2 regions of the Bacillus aerius genome follow, and region 1 is predicted to be linked to the other one. Evidence: a T-box and tRNA genes for the amino acid it is inferred to sense, from the RefSeq annotation. Region 1 holds a T-box; the other holds one or more tRNA genes.
What was found. The T-box of region 1 lies ahead of tyrS (tyrosine--tRNA ligase). A T-box ahead of a tRNA ligase gene usually reads a tRNA of that ligase, here a tRNA-Tyr.
Positions count from the first base shown of each region.

Region 2: it has a tRNA-Tyr gene. The T-box ahead of tyrS (tyrosine--tRNA ligase) is inferred to sense a tRNA for this amino acid. The anticodon was not compared.

Region 1 is NZ_JARYHO010000001.1:2,682,192-2,690,892, forward strand. Features, by position in the region: gene M2353_RS13805 (type I restriction-modification system subunit M) at 1-480, opposite strand, end outside; gene M2353_RS13810 (restriction endonuclease subunit S) at 501-1,067, opposite strand; gene M2353_RS13815 (esterase/lipase family protein) at 1,282-1,929, opposite strand; gene M2353_RS13820 (antibiotic biosynthesis monooxygenase family protein) at 2,132-2,473, shown strand; gene tyrS (tyrosine--tRNA ligase) at 2,602-3,870, opposite strand; T-box leader at 3,924-4,161, opposite strand; gene acsA (acetate--CoA ligase) at 4,221-5,945, opposite strand; gene M2353_RS13835 (GNAT family N-acetyltransferase) at 6,101-6,733, shown strand; gene M2353_RS13840 (CBS and ACT domain-containing protein) at 6,771-7,412, shown strand; gene M2353_RS13845 (acetoin utilization protein AcuC) at 7,409-8,569, shown strand; gene ccpA (catabolite control protein A) at 8,613-8,701, opposite strand, start outside.
Region 2 is NZ_JARYHO010000001.1:70,919-79,619, reverse strand. Features, by position in the region: gene rocF (arginase) at 109-1,020, opposite strand; tRNA gene M2353_RS00500 (tRNA-Gln) at 1,158-1,229, opposite strand; tRNA gene M2353_RS00495 (tRNA-Tyr) at 1,234-1,318, opposite strand; tRNA gene M2353_RS00490 (tRNA-Thr) at 1,347-1,419, opposite strand; tRNA gene M2353_RS00485 (tRNA-Val) at 1,423-1,498, opposite strand; tRNA gene M2353_RS00480 (tRNA-Glu) at 1,505-1,579, opposite strand; gene murQ (N-acetylmuramic acid 6-phosphate etherase) at 1,800-2,711, shown strand; gene M2353_RS00470 (MurR/RpiR family transcriptional regulator) at 2,724-3,593, shown strand; gene M2353_RS00465 (PTS transporter subunit EIIC) at 3,590-4,969, shown strand; gene pbp4b (penicillin binding protein PBP4B) at 4,982-6,337, shown strand; gene M2353_RS00455 (glycoside hydrolase family 3 protein) at 6,351-8,270, shown strand; gene M2353_RS00450 (exo-beta-N-acetylmuramidase NamZ family protein) at 8,321-8,701, shown strand, end outside.

The sequences.
Region 1 (8,701 bases):
TAATTTTTTCAATACCTCTGTAATGGTAATATTTCTCTGTTGATCATCTGACCCTAGTTTTTTCGATTTCAAATCCACATCATCAAACAAGCCACTAAATTGAAGATATTTCGTCGATAAATCAATGAATGCTTTATTCAAATCATTCAACTGAAAGATATTCTGTTTTGCCTGACTCGCTAACTCACTAAATAAATACGTTGGTTCGATATCATACCCTATCGTATCGACTAATGTTTCAATTAAGTCTTTTTGAATATCCTCATCTGATAACAACTCTTTGTATAATTGCGCTTGTTTATCCTTCGTGTCATATTTTTCCAGTGGTTCATCTGCAACTTCGACCACTTTTTCTAATAATCGATCAGATAAATATTTATAGAAGATCAATCCTAATAAATAGTTTTTATACTCTGAAGCATCCATTTTGCTTCTAAGGTCATCTGCGGCACTAAATAATGTTGTATGTAAGTCAGCCATCGTTATTTCCTCACTTTTCTTTATTGATCATATTGTTTTAATACTTCTAAAAATAGTTGTTCTTCTAATTTTGCTTGTTTCTTCATAAGCGCTTGACGCTTTCTAAAATGAAAATAGGCTCTTCCTATCATTTTTTGTTTTTCTATAGAAGGAAGCCGCACTTCTAATCCACGAAAAATGCCAGGTGTTAATTTTGGAACCGTACTTCCTTGCATAGAAACTGCCATTTGTTTTTTCATAAATTGAGATTCATTTAAAACATAACATAAATAATGCTTATCTAACTTATCGGTATCAATTATGAGTTTGGCAAAGTTCTGGTTCATGACTTTACCTTGAGTCTCGATACTGACAATGCCCGCAACAGAACTAACAAAGCTGAAGACTACATCACAAACGGTTGTTAAGTACGGATCAACGGTTAATAATGTGCTTTCTTTTTCATTTACAATGGAGTCTAAATAAGCACCATCTAAATCTTTCATTAAATCTTCATAAGAATATGTAGATAAGTCAGCATAATCATGTTCGTTTTTTCTTGATTGATTTTTCCCCATTTTGATCGTTATGATTTGTTCAAGTTTCATATCCCGCCCTCATTTAGTAATTCGTACGAATTACTTTTTAATATATATTCATCGTACCATAGTCTCATTTCATCGACAATCATTTCGAGTATTCACACAGATTACTTTTAATTTATCGACTAATCAATAGTTACTCCAGTTTCTTCATTAAGAATAATTACTGGTGAAAATAAAGAAAACCAACTTCCATGATTGGAAGCTGGCCATTTTTATATTAATTCGTATTCTGTCCTCCGCCATTCAATCCTTCTTTCACATAGCCTTTGACTTGGCTTGAGGTTAATAGACCGATATGTCCAACGCCGTGGATCAGGACATTTCTTGCGCCAATTAAACGCGAAAGGCTGTTGACGACAATGAGATCGGCTGAGCTATAGACGGATGTGTAAAGAATTTTTTGATTTGGATCGGTGCCTGGTAATGCTCTGAGTGAAACGAGTCCGTTCGCTCCACCAAGTGTGACGACGTTTTCAATTTTATCTCCGCCGTCTAGGTTTTTAATATAGTATAACGTGTTCGCACCGCCCATACTATGAGCCACAATATCTACTTTTTTGGCGCCCGTTTTGGCTAGTACATCTTTGACGAATCTAGAGAGCCTCGGGCCATTGTTCAGGTTATTGCCCGTTTTGTCTATGAAATCGATTGCAAAAAGTTGGTTTTGATCCCATCCCTGTGATACCAAGTATCGTTTGATCGAAGCAAAGTTATAAGACGCACCACCCATGCCGTGTACCATTACAACCGGATTATGCTCAGCCGCTTTGGCTTCTTTCGGCTGGATGAAGGCTATTGAACCTAGCACTAAGGCAAGGGCAACAAGAATTTGCAAACTCTTTTTCTTAAATCGAATCACTTTCATTCCCCCTTATTCATCTTATTCGACTCTATTTTATACAAGAAAAATATGTCAGAAAAGTGAACAAGGTAATGTTTATAAGATGATTTTACAGAAATATAAATAATCATAAAGCACCTTGGACTTTTTTAAATTAAAACAAAAAGACTACGAGCCCCTCTATCTTTCATATATAATGTGAATAGACAAAAGGAGGTTCTGCTAGATGCTGTTTACTCAAACACCTGCACTACCCTATTATGCCGTGATTTTCACATCAAAACGAACAAATGTCGAGCAGAAAGAATACGCCGTGGCTGCTCAAAAAATGGAAGAATTAGCGAAAGAACTAGACGGGTTTCTTGGAATAGAAAGTGTACGAGATGAACATGGTGTTGGAATCACTGTCTCTTACTGGGATTCATTAGCAGCCATCAAAGAATGGAAAGCACATACAGCACATCAGCGTGTTCAAAAAAAAGGAAAAAAAGATTGGTATGAATCCTATACAACCCGAATTTGTAAGGTAGAACATGCTTATACAAACGAAGATTCACTTCTTGAATAAGAAACAGACAAATGAGAGAAAACCGCTCTGTAAAAGCTTAATTCCTACTTCTGAATAAAAAAGAAAAGCACCTCAATGTATATGAACAATTGAGGTGCTTTTCATGATACTTACTGTTTCATAAGGATTTATTTATACGTCACAAGGAAATATTTCTTTTTCCCTCTTCTTAAGACGGTAAATTGGTTTTCAATTCTATCTTCAGCTGAAAGGACGTAGTCTTTGTCGGTTTGTCTCTCTCCGTTGATGGAAACTGCGCCATTCGTGATATCTTCACGTGCTTGGCGTTTTGATGGAGACAGTTTTGATTCGACAAGAACATCAACAAGTGTTAATTCTTCTGCACTGTCTTTCTCCATTGATGGCACATCTTTAAAGCCTACTTTCACTTCTTCTGCTGTAAGAGATTTAATCTCACCTTTAAATAGCGCATTTGAGATGTTGACAGCCTGTTCTAGTGATTCACGGCCATGCACAAGTGTTGTGACTTCTTCTGCCAAACGGCGCTGTGCTTCACGCTTTTCAGGGGCTGTTTGCACTTTTTCTTCGTACGATGCGATCTCTTCTTTTGATAGGAACGTAAAGTATTTTAAGTATTTCACGACATCACGGTCATCTGTGTTAATCCAGAATTGGTAGAATTCATATGGTGATGTTTTTTCTTTATCTAACCAGATGGCACCGCCTTCTGTTTTCCCAAACTTCGTGCCGTCTGCTTTTGTCACAAGCGGCATTGTGAGACCGAATGCTTTTGCGCCTTCTGCTTCAGACTTACGGATCAACTCAAGTCCAGATGTGATATTTCCCCACTGGTCACTTCCGCCGATTTGCAGCTTACAGTTTTCATTTCTGTAAAGGTTCAAGAAGTCTAACGATTGCAGAATCACGTAGCTGAATTCTGTGTACGAAATCCCTGTTTCAATACGGGAGCTGACGATATCTTTTGCGAGCATGAAGTTCACACCGAAGTTCTTCCCAATATCACGAAGAAAAGTGATCACATTCATTTGGCTGATCCAGTCGTAGTTATTCACGATAACGGCTGGATTCTCGCCTGCTTCAAAATCAAGAAATTGAGAAAGCTGGCCTTTGATTTTCTCTGACCACTGTTCGACGATTTCTGCTGGGTTTAATGAACGTTCTGCTTTTTTGAAACTTGGGTCACCAATCAGTCCAGTTGCGCCGCCAACAAGTGCAATCGGATGATGGCCTGCTTCTTGGAATCTGCGCAATGTTAAAATTGGCAGTAAGTGACCAATGTGCAAGCTGTCAGCTGTTGGATCAAAGCCGGAGTATAGCTTGATTTTTTCTTCTGCTAATAATTTTGTTAAACCTTCTTCATCTGTTTGTTGCTGAATTAATCCTCTGAACGATAATTCTTCCATCAATTGACTCATATCCAAATCTCCTTTTTTTACAATTCAACATAAAAAACGCCCCTTCGAATGAACGAAGGGACGATATATATCGCGGTACCACCCTGCTTAAAAGACAAAACAACACGTCTTTTCACTTACACTGATAACGGACAGATCCGTTCTTTCACTAATCAGGCAACATGCATGCTCCTTTTCGTAAAAGCGGTTCGTGAGGGTAATTCGAATATCTCTTTGTACTGACTCGCACCAGCCGTCAGCTCTCTTGGACAGGGAAAGATGATTCTACTGAATCTCAGTCAAAACCTTTTCGTATTCAACTAAAGTCATTTTTAACATACTTTTGATATCAAGTCAACTGACGGAAGCGATTAATCTTCCATTGTCGAGAGATCGCCAGCAGGTAAATTCAGTTCCCACGCTTTTAGCACACGTCTCATAATTTTACCGCTTCGTGTTTTTGGCAGTTTGTCTTTAAACTCAATTTCTCTCGGTGCTGCATGTGCAGCGAGTCCTTTTTTCACAAACGTACGAATCTCTTCTTTCAGCTCATCTGTCGGTTCGTATCCGCTTCTAAGCGCTATAAATGCTTTAATAATTTCACCGCGCACAGGATCTGGTTTTCCGATGACACCAGCCTCTGCAATGGCCGGATGTTCCACCAATTTACTTTCTACCTCAAATGGACCGACCCGCTCTCCTGACGTCATAATGACATCGTCGACACGTCCCTGGAACCAGAAGTATCCATCTTCATCCATATAAGCTGAATCTCCTGAAACATACCAATCTCCCGGCATAAAGTAAGATTCATATTTTTCAGGATTGTTCCAGATCGTATGCATCATAGACGGCCAGCCCTTTTTGATGGCAAGGTTCCCCATCCGGTATGGCGGAAGTTCATTTCCGGCATTATCTACAATCGCAGCTTCAACGCCTGGAATTGGTTTCCCCATCGAACCTGGTTTGATATCCATGCATGGATAGTTACAAATCAGCTGTGCACCTGTTTCTGTCATCCACCAAGTGTCATGAATTCGTTTACCGAATACAGCGTCTCCCCAGCGAATCACTTCTGGATTAAGTGGCTCTCCTACACTTAACACATGACGGAGTGAGCTGAGATCATATTTTTGAATGAGATCGTCTCCTGCTCCCATCAGCATTCTGAAGGCTGTCGGTGCACTGTACCAAACGGTCACACCAAGCGATTCAATGGTTTCGTACCACGTATCAGGATTGAACCTGCCGCCTAAAATGACATTCGTCGCTCCATTCAGCCACGGAGAAAAAATACCGTACACCGTCCCTGTTACCCAGCCTGGATCAGCTGTACACCAGTAGACATCTTCTTCTTTCAAATCAAGTACCCATTTACCCGTCTGGCCTTGCTGCACCATTGCGCCATGAACATGGAGCACACCTTTTGGCGTACCAGTGGACCCTGACGTGTAATGAAGCAGGTATCCATCTTTTTCATCCATCCACTCGATTTCAAGTTCCTTCGCTGCCTGTTCAAATGCTTCTTCAAAGTGAATCGTCCGCACATCACCTGCATCCTCTTTTTCACCGCCGACAATGATGACGGATTCAAGCTTTGGAAGTTCTGCAAACGGAATCCGCTCAAGCAGATCAGGCGTTGTCACAATCACTTTTGCCTCACTATTTTCTAAACGATCTTTGACGGCACCTTCCATAAATGCCTCAAATAACGGACCGACGATCGCACCAATTTTGACAGCACCAAGCAGTAGAAAATAGAGCTCAGGTGATCTTGGCATAAAGATAAACACGCGATCCCCTTTTTGCACATGTGCCTGTTCTCTTAATAGATTTCCTGCTTTGTTTGTCTTGATTTTCATATCCCTGAACGTATACTTTTCATCCCGCTCTGAATCTTTGTAGTGAAGCGCCACCTTGTTTTTACGAAACGAGTCCGCATGTCTGTCAATCGCTTCATAAGCTGCATTTACTTTTCCTGTTTCATACCAAGAGAAATTTTTTCTCGCTTCCTCCCATGAAAATTCTTTGTATGCTTGCTCATAATCATTTAAATGATAGTCCCCTTTTACTGATGGTAGCGTTTCCACTTTCATCAAACAGTCCCCCTTTGCATACGTTTACAATGACCATTATAGTATAGATGACTTTTTTTCTCAATTTTTAAAAAACTTCTGATGAAACCGTTTTAATTATTGCAAGATTTAAGATAGAATAGAGACGACTCACTAGAATTTGAGGCGGTGGATACGTGGAGCATCCTAAAACTTATTATTCAAAAACCATTGAGCGAGAAACAGGTTCCATCCTGATTGAAGGACCGGTACCTGCATCAGAGCTTGCGAACTATATGTTTCATGAAGGACTAACGGCATTTCGCACGCCTGAGGAACAGAAACAAGCACTTGTTGAAATAGCAGATCTTCCTGAAGGACGTATTATCATTGCTAGGGTGGATGAGCTTGTCGTAGGCTATGTCACGTATTTGTACCCTGATCCGCTTGAACGCTGGTCAGAAGGCAACATGGACAATTTAATTGAGCTCGGTGCCATTGAAGTCGCTCCTCCATTCAGAGGCTGCTCACTTGGCAAGCATTTACTGGATGTGAGCATGATGGATGAGCAAATGGAGAATTACATTATCATTACAACTGAATATTACTGGCATTGGGATTTAAAGGGGACAAAGAAAAACGTGTGGGAGTACCGCAAAATGATGGAGAAAATGATGAACGCAGGCGGTCTTGTCTGGTTTGCAACAGACGAGCCAGAGATTAGCTCACATCCAGCCAATTGTTTAATGGCCAGAATTGGAAAACATGTGAGTCCTGATTCGATCGAGCGTTTCGATCGTCTTCGCTTCCATCAGCGCTTTATGTATTAACGTTCAATTCGTTTTTTGGCAAAGGGGATTGGTAAACATGATGATTGAACAAATTATGGAGCGTGATGTGATCACGCTGCGCAAAACCGATACGATTGAAGAGGCCATTCAAAAAATGAGTGCACATCACATTCGGCATATTCCCATCGTATCTGAGCAGGGATCTGTCATTGGGATGGTGACAGATCGGGATATTAAAAATGCCAGTCCAAGTATTTTTGAAACAGAGAAAAGGCAGCTTTTTATTCAGCGGCCGGTTGAAGACATCATGGTGCTAGAGACGATTACCGCTCATCCGCTTGATTTCGTTGAGGAGATTTCAAGTGTCTTTTTTGAACACGGAATTGGCTGTCTTCCCGTTGTGAGACGTGGCAAGCTTGTAGGGATCATCACAAAAACAGATTTACTTCGTACGTTTGTAAGACTAACAGGTGCAGATCAGCCTGGATCACATTTAGAGGTTGAAGTAGCGCAAGTGACAGAGGGTCTTGCAGACATTACGTCCATTTTAAAAGAGCAGCATATTCAAATGCTGAGTGTACTCGTGTACCCACATGCCAATGAAGCCTCTAAAGTGCTCGTCTTCCGCCTTCAAACGATGCATGTAGATCATGTGATGAAGCTGATTCGTGCAAAAGGCTATAAAGTGCTCTGGCCTATGGAGCAGACGATCAAATGAAGGAAGCGACCTTTGTTTTTTCACCATCTTTTCAAACGTACCAGTTTCACCAAGATCATCCCTTCAATCAGCTTCGCGTCTACTTAACTTATGATCTTCTTCAAAAAATGAAGGCATTAACGGATGATGAGATTGTCGCACCTCGTATGGCGACGCTGGAGGAATTAAAGCTTGTCCATACAGCAGACTACATTCAAGCAGTACAGCGGGCAAGTGAAGGAAAACTGTCCACCGCAGAGGGGGAACGTTATGGTCTTGGCACTGAGGATACCCCGATGTTTGCAGGGATGCATGAGGCAGCTTCTCTCCTAGTTGGCGGGACATTAACAGCGGTTGATCAAGTGATGCTTGGGCATTCGCAGCATGCGCTCAATCTTGGCGGCGGGCTTCACCATGGATTTAAAGGGCGTGCTTCTGGCTTTTGTATTTATAATGACAGCTCTGTAGCCATTCAGTATATTCAAAAGACATATGGCGCTAGAATTTTATATATTGATACAGATGCTCATCATGGCGATGGTGTACAGTTTAGCTTCTATGATGATCCAGAGGTATGTACTGTTTCCATTCATGAAACAGGGCGCTATTTGTTCCCTGGAACTGGACAAGTACAGGAAAGGGGGCATGATAAAGGCTATGGCTATGCATATAATATCCCGCTTGACGCATTTACAGAAGACGAATCATTTTTAGAAGCCTATCGAACAGCAGTGACAGAGATTGCTGCTTTTTTTAAACCAGATGTCATTTTGACGCAAAATGGAGCAGATGCCCACTATTATGACCCTTTGACACATTTATCTGCTACCATGAAAATATATGAGGAAATTCCTAGAATTGCCCATGAGCTGGCGCATCAATATTGTGATGGAAAATGGATCGCTGTGGGCGGAGGCGGCTATGATATTTGGCGTGTCGTCCCAAGAGCATGGAGCCGCATTTGGCTTGAGATGAAAGGCATTACACCACCAGATGCACTTCCTCAGGAATGGATTCGGGCATGGGAAAAACAATCGCCTGTTCCGCTTCCATCCACATGGCTAGATCCTGACGATTTATATCCACCGATTCCAAGAAGAGCAGAAATTACAGAAAAAAATGCACAAACGGTAGAAAAAGCACTCATGCCTGTTCGACGAGAAAAGAAAAAGGCATAAAAAAAAGCAGGCGTCCACTGATCAAGTGAGCCTGCTTTCTTTTTTATTTCGTCGATTGTCTTTCTTCGATTCTATGTGGCAATTCAACAATTTGATCTTCTACTTGTTCTTTGTTCATGAGCTTTGTCAAAA
Region 2 (8,701 bases), 2.6 Mb from region 1:
AATAGTGTAACAAATTTTTGACAGCATGTTACGCTTATCAGCCGGTAAAAACCTTAACATATCCTTAAATTTCCCCAAAATTTAAAAAAAGCGGGAACAAGTCCCGCTCTATAATAGCTTTTCACCCATTAAAGAACCAATTAATGCAACTGCCGCTTCTGCTGTTTTATTTTTCTCATCTAATACCGGATTCACCTCAACAAACTCAGCAGATGTCAAAATCCCTGCTTCCTCTAAAAGCTCCATTGCAAGATGACTCTCTCTATAACTGATGCCGCCAGCAACCGGCGTTCCCACGCCAGGGCACTCTGCAGGATCTAGCCCATCTAAATCAAGCGACAAATGAACACCATCTGTTCTTTCTTTTAAATACGCAATGGCTTCCTCCATTACTCTCGTCATCCCTAATCGATCGATTTCATGCATCGTATACACTTTAATGCCTTTTTCTCTAATCAATGCCCGCTCTCCTTCATCTAAAGAACGAGCACCAATCAAGATCACATTCTCAGGCTTTACTTTAGGTGTATAACCGCCAATATTGATTAAATCAGCATGCCCAAAGCCGAGACTGACAGCGAGCGGCATCCCATGAATATTTCCAGAAGGAGAAGTTTCCTCTGTATTTAAATCACCGTGCGCATCATACCAAATGACACCCAAACTTTTATAATGCTTAGCTACACCGGCTAGTGTACCAATTGCAATGCTATGATCCCCGCCTAAAATCAGCGGAAACGAACCTGACTGCACAATACTGCTAACCTTTTCAGCAAGAAGCTGGTTTGCGCCAGCATTCTCCGTTAAGTTTTTCAGTTTTTCACTTGTATAGAGACCTTTCTCATCATCCCTTTGCTCAACGGGAATATCCCCTAGATCTTCGACATCAAATGAAAGCGATTCCAATTTTTCTTTTACACCAGCACAGCGAATGGCACTCGGCCCCATATCGACGCCCCTTCTCATTTGACCGAGATCCATCGGCACCCCAACAATTGTGACCTTCTTTTGATCTCCCATATGTACATCCCCTTTCCGTTCATGCTTATATTTTACTTTCTCGGTGCCTTCTGACTCAACTCAACAATATTTTGAATAGTTATACATTCCAATCGTCAAAATAAAAAAAAGACACCTTTTTAAAAAAGGTGTCTTAACTGGGCTAGCTGGATTCGAACCAACGCATGACGGAGTCAAAGTCCGTTGCCTTACCGCTTGGCTATAGCCCAAAAATGGTGGAGGGGGGCGGATTCGAACCGCCGAACCCGGAGGGAGCGGATTTACAGTCCGCCGCGTTTAGCCACTTCGCTACCCCTCCACATATGGAATTGATAAAAGAAAAACAGTGCCGGCAAGAGGACTTGAACCCCCAACCTACTGATTACAAGTCAGTTGCTCTACCAGTTGAGCTACACCGGCATATGGTGGAGGATGACGGGCTCGAACCGCCGACCCTCTGCTTGTAAGGCAGATGCTCTCCCAGCTGAGCTAATCCTCCACATGATGGTGACCCGTACGGGATTCGAACCCGTGTTACCGCCGTGAAAGGGCGGTGTCTTAACCGCTTGACCAACGGGCCAGTTTGTCAAGTTTACTGTTTCCGTGAAGCTGACAAAAGTTATTATATACAGGTTGTCCCCCTTTTGTAAAGGGGATTTTTATTTTTTTTATTTTCTAACTATTAAACCCTCATCAGCACAACATTTCGACTGAAATATAATTTCAGTATTTAAATATAATATTGAAATTTCATGTCATACTCAATATACTGAAAATGAAGAAATAAGGAGGTATGTCACATGCAGCCATCTCAACTGCGTTCTTTGACAACAGAATCAAGAAACCCTAACACCATGAGAATTTCACAAGCAAGCCCGCTAGAAATACTCCAAATGATAAATGCGGAAGATATGAAGGTCGCTGAAGCCGTCAACCGTGTCCTTCCAGACGTAAAGACAGCAAGTGACTTTGCCTTTGAATCCATCTCGAATGGGGGCAGACTCATTTATCTAGGCGCTGGAACAAGCGGCAGAATTGGGGTAATGGATGCGGTCGAATGTCCACCTACCTATAGCATTTCACCTGATGTCATCGTAGGCATCATGGCCGGTGGCGACTCTGCCTTTTCACATGCAGCAGAAGATGTGGAAGACAGTGAAGAAGCTGGTCAAAAAGATTTAGAACACATCCACCTGACATCAAAAGATACAGTTGTCGGCATCGCGGCGAGCGGTAGAACACCCTATATCATTGGCGCTTTAAACTATGCTAGAACCATTGGAGCAAAAACAGTAGCCCTCAGCTGCAATGAACAAGCAGAGATTAGCGAACTAGCAGACTGCGCCATTGAAGTCGTCGTAGGAGCAGAAGCCATCACTGGGTCAACACGAATGAAAGCCGCATCCGCTCATAAAATGATTTTAAATATGCTTTCCACCTCTGTCATGATCAGACAAGGCAAAGTATATGAAAACCTGATGGTAGATGTAAAAGTAAGCAATCATAAACTGAAAGAACGCGCCATCACCATCATTCAGCATGTGACCAATGCTTCCTACGAACAAGCCGTAAAAGCCCTTGAAGCAGCCGATTTAGAAGTTAAAACAGCCATCGTCATGCTCCAAACCAAAACAGATAAAAAGACAGCCAAAGACCTGCTCAACAAAGCAGATGGTCACATCGACAAAGCCATCTTACGTCATCAATCTTAAAGGAGGAAACTCATGTCAGCAGGCGGACTCACCCTACTACACACAATGAAATCAAAGCTTCCCCAATCTGAAAAAATCATTGCAGACTATATCCTTGCCCATCCTGACAAAGTCATTAAAAGCACAGTGCATGAAATCAGTCAGGCTGCCGGCGCAAGCAGCTCTGCCGTCATCCGCCTCTGTAAGTCTCTCGGGCTGGATGGCTATCACGATTTGAAAATGCGGATCGCTGGAGACTTAATGCACACTGATAAACAAGGCTACCGGGATATCGAACAAGATGAACCACTTCAATCCATTATTCAAAAGACAGCAGGAAACACCATTCAATCGATCAAAGATACAGCCTCTATTTTAAATGTAGAAGCTTTAGAAAAAGCTGTTCAACTGCTACTGAATGCAAACCAAATCCATTTTATCGGTGTGGGTGCATCTGGCATCGTCGCAGCTGATGCCCAGCAGAAATTTCTCAGAATCAATTATGCAGCTACAGCCTTTACTGACATGCACATCGCATCTACGGTCATCGCAAATGCTGGAAAGAATGACATTGTGTTCGGTATATCCTTTTCTGGAGAAACGTTAGACATCATCCAAGCCCTTCAGCTCGCCAAAGAAAATGAAGTGAAAACCATTGCTTTAACGCATCCAGGGCATACAAGCGTTTCTGCATTGTGTGATGTTCATCTATCAACGTCCGGTTCCAATGAAGCACCTTTTCGCAGTGCTGCCACTTCCTCTAGAATGGCACAGCTCTATTTAATCGATGTCTTGTTCCTCAGTTTAGCCTCTCGTCAATATGAACAGACAGCACAATATATTGACAAAACAAGGCATGCCATCCGCTCCATGAAACGAAAAACAAAGGGGGATTCAACATGAGTCATCAAAAAAAATATCAGCAGTTGGCGAAAGACATCCTTTCACTCTGTGGTGGTTCTGAAAACATCTCTTCCCACACACATTGTATGACACGTCTCCGAATTACACCCATTGATCGTGAAAAAGTGCAAACCACCGCGATCAAAGAACTCGATGGCGTCATTGGTGTCGTCGAAGCGGAAACACTGCAAATCATTTTAGGCACAGGTGTTGTCAACCAAGTATCAAGTGCGTTTGAACAGCTGCTCAATGCCTCAGGTTCATATGACTTAAACAACGAAGCACAGAAAAACAAACAAGCCATTTCACAAAAGAACCGCACACCATTCAAGCTGTTCTTACGGCGGATCGCCAGCATTTTCATTCCCATTATTCCAGCACTCGTTGCATCGGGTCTTATAACGGGTATTACAAAAGCGGTCGTGCAAGCAGGCTGGCTCGATGAAAAATCTCAAGCTGCGATTATTCTAACCGTTATAGGCTCAGGCTTGTTTGCTTATCTCGGTATATTAGTAGGAACAAACGCCGCAAAAGAATTTGGTGGCTCTCCTGCATTAGGCGCATTAGCAGGTATTCTCATCATTAACCCAGCTGCCGCTGATATTATGTTATTTGGCACTAATATTCTACCAGGTAGAGGCGGACTTATCGGTGTTCTTCTTGCAGCTATTTTTATGGCACTTGTTGAGACCCGGATCAGACGCTTCGTCCCGCAATCACTCGATATCATCGTCACACCAACCATCACACTACTCATTACAGGCATTTTCACGTACGTTATCTTCATGCCAGTCGGCGGATTTATATCTGATGCCATCACCTCTGGACTTACTTATCTATTAAACATTGGCGGTATTTTTGCCGGATTTGTTCTTGGTGCGACCTTCCTTCCTCTTGTTGTAACTGGACTTCACCAAGGCCTAACACCTATTCATATGGAACTGATTAATTCAATTGGAGCTGACCCGCTTCTGCCAATCCTCGCTATGGGAGGCGCAGGACAGGTCGGTGCTGCTTTTGCCATTTATATGAAAACAAAAAAGAAAAAGCTGAAAAGAGCCATTGCAGGCGGACTTCCTTCAGGAATGCTTGGAATTGGAGAACCGCTCATTTTCGGTGTCACACTCCCGCTCGGAAGACCCTTCCTCACTGCTTGTCTCGGCGCTGGAATCGGCGGAGCATTTCAAGCCTATTTCCAAATCGCCACTAAAGCAATCGGGGTATCAGGTCTCCCATTAACCTTTATCGTTCACACACATCAAATGCTGCTTTACTTAATAGGTCTCTTCATTGCATATGTCGCTGGATTTATCTTCACATACTTATTCGGATTTCATGATGATATGGCTGTTGAATTCGAGGAAAATAAGCAATAGGAGGTCTAGCTCTTGAAGAAATATTTTCTCATCATCACAAGTTTGTTCATGCTCCTAGGGTTACCAGTACAAACATTTGCAACTAGCTCCCATCCTGTATCGTCTTTGTCTAAAACAGCACCTGAAGAATATCCCGTCTTAAAAAAAGCAAAACGACCGGAACAAGTAGGTTTTTCTTCTAGGCAGCTTAGGAAGGTTGATCACATGATTCAAAACGATATCAAAGCAGGGTTTCCAGGGGCAGCACTCATCATTATCAAGGATGGTCAGATCGTCCATCAAAAAGCCTATGGCTACAGACAAAAATATAAAGGGACAACAGAACTCAAATTCTATAAGAAAATGAAAAAGAACACACTGTTCGATTTGGCATCCAATACAAAAATGTATGCCACCAACTATGCCCTGCAAAAGCTAGTATATGAACAAAAACTAGATGTAAATGAAAAAATACAAACCATCCTGCCTGACTTTCAAGATGAACCAGATGCAAAGGTAACCGGCAAAGATCAGCTTCGAGTCAAGGATCTTCTCACCCATTCTGCCGGACTGCCTTCCAGTGTTTTATTTTATAGCAAAGAGCAAGCGGGCTCTTTTTTCTCTCAAGATAGACAAACAACCATGAAATGGCTACCAAAGGTGCCTCTGCAATACAAGCCAGGCACTCAGCATATTTATAGTGATATTGATTACATGCTGTTAGGCATGATCATTGAGAAAAAAACCGGTATGCCACTTGATCAATATGTAGAGTCGACGATTTATCGACCGCTTGGTCTAAAACATACCATGTTCAATCCGCTGAAAAAGGGATTCAAGCCAAAGCATTTTGCAGCAACCGAGCGTCTAGGCAATACACGCGATGGTGTCATTGATTTTGAAAACATTCGCAGGTACTCCCTGCTAGGTGAAGTCCACGATGAGAAAGCCTATTACTCAATGGCAGGTGTCTCCGGACATGCTGGACTTTTCTCTAATACATCAGATATGGCCGTACTGCTTCAGCTGATGCTCAATAAAGGAGGCTATGGGAAAACAACCATCTTTGACCAAGCTTCTATCGATCTCTTTACGGAATCATCAGACACGAACCCAACTTACGGGCTAGGCTGGCGGAAAAACGGCAATACTGACATGGAATGGATGTTTGGGAAGTACGCAAGTAAAGAAGCGTATGGACACACAGGCTGGACCGGAACGATGACTTTGATTGATCCAAAACACAATCTAGGCGTCGTCTTGCTGACAAATAAAAAGCATTCACCCGTCGTTTCACCTGAAGTCAACCCAAATCAATTTGAAGGTGACCTTTTCCCAACTGGTACTTATGGAAGCATCATGACTGCAATCTACGAATCTTTTAAGTAAAAGGAGGAATTCGATGTTAAAAGCTCTGTTCCCCGCTGCACTCGTTTTGGGCCTGCTCACCTCTTCCATTCCAACGGAAAAGGTGAGCTCCGCCTCTCTCCCAACTGCCAAACAAATGGTTCAGGACATGTCCTTGGATGAAAAAATTGGCCAAATGCTCATGCCAGACTTTCGCAATTGGCAAGCAGAAGGTGAATCCGCTCCTACAGGCTTCACAAAAATGAATAAAGAAGTTTCTCACCTTGTAGAGAAATATCATTTAGGCGGTGTCATCTTATTTGCAGAAAATGTCGTTGATACGAAACAAACCGTCAAACTCACACATGAATTTCAACAAGCATCACCTAACATTCCTTTACTCATTTCCATTGATCAAGAAGGCGGAATCGTCACAAGACTACAAAAGGGAACACATTTCCCAGGAAATATGTCGATTGGTGCCTCTCGAAGTAAGAAAAATGCTTATGACACTGGAAAAATCATCGGCAAAGAATTAAACGCTCTAGGTATCAATACAAATTTCTCTCCTGTTCTTGATGTAAATAATAACCCGAATAACCCTGTCATCGGTGTCCGTTCCTTTAGCTCTGACCCTGAACTTGTCACGAGACTTGGTCTGCAAACCATGAAAGGCCTTCAAAAGGAAAAGACCATTTCCACATTAAAGCATTTCCCGGGACATGGTGATACAGCTGTTGATAGTCACTACGGTCTTCCGCTTGTCGAACATGATCTAGATCGTCTTAAAAAGGTGGAGCTGTATCCATTTCAACAAGCAATCAACGCAGGGGCAGATATGGTCATGACCGCTCATGTTCAATTCCCAGCCATTGATGACACAACGTATAAAAGCAAAAAAGATGGCGAGGACATTATGGTTCCAGCAACCTTATCAAAAAAAGTCATCACAAACTTATTAAAAGAAGACATGGGCTTTCAAGGAGTGGTTGTAACAGACGCCCTCAATATGAAAGCGATTGCAGATAACTTCGGACAGGAAGAAGCTGTGGTAATGGCTATTAAAGCAGGCGTCGACATTGCCCTCATGCCAGCACCTGTCACGTCCTTAAAGACAGAAAAAAAACTAGAGAATGTGTTCAATGCTTTAAAAAGAGCAGTTCTCACAAACGAAATTCCGATATCTCAGATCAATCAATCTGTCGAAAAAATCCTTCAATTAAAGATCAAACGCGGCATCATTTCTGCCAATAAATCAGTAAGCCTTGAGAAGAAAATCAAAAAAGCCACACAGCTCGTTGGTCAAAAGTCGCACCGAAAAGCAGAACAAAAAATGGCACGTGAAGGAATCACTCTCCTTAAAAACAACGACAAAACCTTGCCTTTTAAGCCTAAAAAGAATGACAAAATCGTACTCATGGCACCATACGAAGATCAAACAAAAGCAATGTCCGTCACAATTGAATCTCTGATCAAACAGAAAAAGATTAAACCTGTGCAAATCCAATCATACGCATTTGCAGATAAGAGCTTCTCCAAAGAAACAGCCAAACTCATTCAAGATGCTGACTATGTCATTACCGGCTCTTACGTTGTCCAAAATGACCCGGCTGTGAATGATGGCGTCATTGATGACGGTGTACAGGATCCGAAAAAATGGGCAACGGCCTTCCCTCGTGCTGTCATGAAAGAAGCAGCAGCACAAAACAAAAAATTGGTCATCATGAGTCTTAGAAACCCTTATGATGCGGCAAATTTTGAAGAAGCCGATGCCTTACTAGCTGTGTACGGTTTTAAAGGGTACTCAAACGGACAATTCAATCAACCGAATATTCCTGCGGGACTAGAAGTGATTTTTGGAGCGGCCTCACCTAAAGGGAAATTACCCGTCGCTATCCCATCAGTCACTCATCCTAATCAAACCCTTTACCCATTTGGCTATGGACTCAATTTAAAAGGAAAACAGATCAAATAGGAGGGATTCTCTTGAAAAAGACAGCAAGCTTGATACTCGCTAGCATTCTCATGATCAGCACATTGACCGCCGCCTCCCCCGCAGATTCAGAACGAACAGATACAAAAGGAAAAAAAGCAACAGTCAAAACAGGTATCGAAACATTACTCTCAAGTAACCTCTCTTGGCTTAAAGGGAAAAAAGTAGGGCTTATTACGAATCCTACAGGCATTGATGCAAACATGAAAAGCAGTGTCGATCTGCTATTTGAACACCCCGATATTAAACTGACTGCCTTGTATGGGCCTGAACATGGCGTGCGCGGTGATGCACAAGCAGGAGAAGGCGTCGAATCGTATACTGACGAAAAAACAGGCCTGCCTGTTTACTCTCTTTATGGAAAAACAAGAAAGCCAACTCCTGAAATGCTCAAAAATGTAGATGTCCTGCTA